2 regions of the Streptomyces umbrinus genome follow, and region 1 is predicted to be linked to the other one. Evidence: riboswitches for the same ligand, from Rfam matches in the RefSeq annotation. Region 1 holds a riboswitch; the other holds the start of a gene.

The links. Region 1 has a riboswitch for cyclic di-AMP ahead of QF035_RS08940 (C40 family peptidase). Riboswitches for the same ligand answer to the same signal wherever they lie in the genome.
Region 2: linked by a shared signal. The riboswitch ahead of QF035_RS09605 (M23 family metallopeptidase) and the one ahead of QF035_RS08940 (C40 family peptidase) in region 1 are both predicted to bind cyclic di-AMP.

Annotation. Positions count from the first base shown of each region.
Region 1 is NZ_JAUSZI010000002.1:1,855,472-1,857,666, forward strand. Features, by position in the region: gene QF035_RS08940 (C40 family peptidase) at 1-887, opposite strand, end outside; cyclic di-AMP (ydaO/yuaA leader) riboswitch at 983-1,155, opposite strand; gene QF035_RS08945 (glycosyl hydrolase family 95 catalytic domain-containing protein) at 1,348-2,195, opposite strand, start outside.
Region 2 is NZ_JAUSZI010000002.1:2,019,089-2,021,283, reverse strand. Features, by position in the region: gene QF035_RS09610 (alpha-galactosidase) at 1-742, shown strand, start outside; cyclic di-AMP (ydaO/yuaA leader) riboswitch at 1,038-1,204, shown strand; gene QF035_RS09605 (M23 family metallopeptidase) at 1,207-2,127, shown strand.

The DNA of each region.
Region 1 (2,195 bases):
GGTGGAACGATTGCCGGAGCCGGAGCGGCGGGCAGCCCCATGCCGAACGTCAGGTCCGGGCCGCCCAAGGCGTCGACAGCCGGTTCCATGCCGAAACCGGCCGACAGCGGCTGCGCCTGTGCCTGCGGCTGCCACCATTCGGCCTCGGCCTGGCGGTAGCCCTGTCCCTCGGTGGTGACCCAGGCGGTCTCCGCCGGAGGAGGTTCGATGGCCGCCACCGGCGCGCTCCGCCGGGCGATGTGTGCGGAGAGCAGTTCACGGGCCTTCGCGAGTTTGCTCTGGTTCCGCTGCTTGGAGGTCTTCAGCGACTGCCGCGGATCGGCGGCAGTCACGGGCAGTACCGCGGTGGCCTCCTGACGCGCCTGCGGCACGGCCGGCAGCGCGGCGACGGGTCCTGCGGTCAACTCCGCCACGGGTCGGGCGGCTGTCGCGGCGCCGGGTCCGGCGGTCAGCTCCAGGAGGGGCTTGCCCGCCCCTTCCAGCGCACGGTCGGGCGAGCGGTCGGGTGACCGGTCTGCCGGACGGTCACCGGGGCTCTTGGGCCGCGTCGCGGCCTGGCCGCGGTCCGGCGCCCTGTCGGGCGGCAGCACGGCGGGGATGAGGGGCCCCAGTTGCGAACGCCCCACGTCGAACCACTGCTTGGCGCGGTCGCTCAGAACGGGATCGGCGGCGGCGACCGTGTCGGCACGCCCACGCCCGGTGTCGGGCCCGGGCGCCATACGCTCACGCGGCCGGCCCGAGTTCATCGCCCGGGTCGCGTTGTAGTTCCCGCTGACGGTCTCTGCCTGGTCGTAGAGGCTGCTGATCCGCTGCTGGACCTCTTCGCGACTGGGCCCGTCGTCCCCTCTTGCGGGCGAGGATCCGCCGGCCGAGGAGTAGAGGTCCACTGAGGTGGCGGCCGCCGTCGCGAGGGCGGGCCGGGGTATGCCCGGGAGGTTGCTGCCTCCGGGGCGCGGGGTTCGTTCCGGCGCGATGGGAGCCGTACTCCTTCCGTGCTCCGCCTACCGAGTTAGCTGTCGGGTTCGGGCGAGGAATCCGGAAGGTATGCCCTACGGCCCTTGCCCTGTCGGGCGGTCGGGCCGATTCACCCCAAAGTTCGGTTGGGTCCCCGGTTCCGGTCGCCGCGAGGGCCACCGGATTCGGCGGAGGCCGCGCGACCCGGCGAGGTTCACCGGAGGGAGTCGTGCGTCCTGTCCGTCAACTTAGCCAACATGTGCACCTCGTGTGAAGATTGAAGGGCGAAGTGTCCGATATATAACTGTGACCTTCGTCGTACCGGGTCGAGACATCGCCGGACTTCGACGACTTCTCACGGTTCGCCGATCCTGCTGCTCCCGCCACTCGCAACTACTGCTCCAGCGAGACGGCGAAGACATGGGCCCTGGACGACCCTGAGGGCCCGGTCAGCATGATCGCGGTGAGCTGCTTGCTCGCGTCGAGCTCGATCACCTGATGGAAGACGGCCGCCTTGGTGGCCAACGGCCCGGTGCGCGAGTGGATCTGACCGGTGATCACCGCCTCGGTCTCTCCGAACTCGGGACCGGACGCCAGCCAGTTGGTGAGCGCGATCGGGGCGGCCTCGCTCGTTCCGTCGGCGTACCGGACCACCGCGGGGACGGTCACGGCCGCCGTGTCGCCCGCGCCGAGCACGTGCAGCTTCGTGAACGCACGTTGCGCGCCCTGCGGAACGGCGATCTCCTGCCCTGCCGCCACGAGGTTGTTGTTCGTTCCCTCGCTGCCGTTGGTGAAGAGGAAGGCGATCCCGTTGTCCGTCGTCTGCCCGGTCTGCGGAAGTTGGGCCATGGGGTACGTACGGCCGGTGCCGTCGAAGTCCCCGTCGCCGTAGTACATCTCGGTGGTGATGCCGTCGTTGTCGAAGTGCCCTGTGAGATCGAGCTGGGTGACGGTTCCGCTCTGCGGCGGTTCCGGCAGTCCCCACGGGTCGGCGGGCACGGTCACCTTCACCGGGGCGATCCGCAGGTCGGGCCGCGAGCCGACCGGGTGGATCACCGCCTCCGCGTCCCGTGCCAGGTCCAGTTCGACGACACCGTCGCCCAGGTCGCGCCAGGCGGGTGCGGGGCCGCCGACCCCGGCGACCGCGAGCCGGCCGCGCAGGGAGTGGCGTACCCGGCACGGCTCTCCGGCGAGGCTGCGTACACGGATCCAGCGGGTGGTGCCGCCCCGGCGGACGGCGC
Region 2 (2,195 bases), 160 kb from region 1:
GGACTTCAACCGCTGCTTCACCGACGCGGGGTGGTCCGGCGAGGCCTACCCGCAGCGGCTCTGGGTGGACCATGTGCACGCCCTGTACCGCCTCTTGGACCGGCTGCGGGCGGCCCACCCGGGCGTCGCCTTCGAGTCGTGCTCGGGCGGCGGCGGCCGTATCGACCTCGGGATCATGGCGCGTACGGATCAGGTGTGGACCTCGGACAACACCGACCCGCTCGACCGGCTCGCCATCCAGCACGGCTTCAGCCAGGTGCATCCCGCGCGGACCATGGCCGCCTGGGTCACCGACAGTCCGAACGTCCAGCTCAACGGTCGCGTCAGTTCGCTGCGCTTCCGCTTCGTGAGCGCGATGGCCGGAGTGCTCGGTGTCGGCGGCGACCTGACGCGGTGGAGCGACGAGGAGCTGGCCGAGGCGCGGACGTGGGTGGAGCTCTACAAGGAGATCCGGCCCGTCGTGCAGGGCGGGGACCTTCACCGGCTGCGGGCGCCGGAGGGCGGGCTGAGCGCCGTGCAGTACTCGCGTGACGGCGAGGTCGTGGTCCTCGCCTGGCTCCAGGCCCAGCACTACGGCGAGCCGGTCGCTCCTGTGCGGCTGCGCGGACTCGACCCGACAGCGGCGTACGAATGCCTTGAAACGGGCGAAGTCCACCGAGGTGCGGTGCTGTTGCATCACGGGTTGCGGACGGGGCTGCAGGGTGACCTTGATGCGGCAGTTTTCCGACTGCGTCGCATGTGACTGTTGTGTCCGTAATGGAGGCTAAGTTCCAACTCGCTCTGGAATAAAGGCTCCTGAAACGGCACTCAGTGAGCAGCGTCATATTCGTGACGGTCCGCTGTCGCCATGTTCACGTAATTCGGCTGCGTTTTCAGGGATTTAACAAACGGGGGAGATCCCGGATTTACGCAGCGTGACCGTCATTTCGGTCAGGGATCAAGAGAACGGGGCACACAGGAAACCCCAGAGGTTGTTCCTGCGTCTTCATGTCGCTTACGTTCGCCACCAATCCGGACGGACGCCCAATCCTGCCGCCGCCCGGAATCCGCTCACCCACCCGTACACGGCAGGAGCGGGGGACCCACAGGTAGAACGCCTGTTCCGGTCTCCGGAACGGCTAGGGGTTAAGTCGTGCGCAAACACGGCCGGGCATCTCCAGCTCGCACCCGACAGCTCACCTCGCAGGCGCCGGAGAGGAATTTGCCATGCCCGCGAAGGGTAAGCACCGCCGTCCCAAGTCCCAGCGTTTCACCCGCTCCATAGCCGTCGCCGGAACCGGCGGCGCGGCGCTCGCCCTTCCGCTGCTCGGCGCGACCGGAGCGCACGCCGCGACTCCGCAGTCCGCCGCCGATTCCGTGGCGAGCGTCTCGAATGTCGCGAACAAGGCCGCCGAATCGGCGCCTGCCGCCGCCGGCAAGAAGGCCGAGGCGAAGAAGGCCGCGGCCAAGACCTATTCCGTGCGTGCGGGCGACTCCCTGTCGAAGATCGCCGACACGCAGGACGTCAACGGTGGCTGGAAGAAGCTGTACGAGGACAACCGCAAGGCGATCGGCGGTGACCCGGCGCTGATCCACCCGGGCCTGAAGCTGTCGATCGGCAAGGCCGCCGCCGCTTCGAGCTCCGACTCCGGCGCCTCCAAGGCCACCCAGTCCTCCGCGAAGAAGGTCGCGGCCCCGAAGGCCGCCGCCGCTCCCAAGGCCGCGTCCGAAGCCGGTGCCGCCGGCTTCACGCTGCCGGTCGCGGGCGCGGGCGTCGGTACCCCGTACAAGATGTCGGGCAGTATGTGGTCCAGCGGATACCACACCGGCGTCGACTTCGTGGTCCCGACCGGCACGTCCCTCAAGTCCGTCGGCGCGGGCACGGTCGTCTCGGCCGGCTGGGGCGGCGCGTACGGCAACCAGGTCGTCATCCAGCTCGAAGACGGCCACTACGCCCAGTACGCCCACCTGTCCTCCCTCTCCGTCTCGGCCGGACAGGCCGTGACCGAGGGCCAGCAGGTCGGCCTCTCCGGCGCGACGGGCAACGTCACCGGCCCGCACCTGCACTTCGAGATCCGCACCACCCCGGACTACGGCTCGGACGTGGACCCGCTGGCGTACCTGCGTGGCAAGGGCGTCTCCGTCTGACCCGACGCCAGGCGCGCCCGGACGGCGTACCACTCCGCTCGTCTCCGAAGGCCGGACCCTGTGATCCC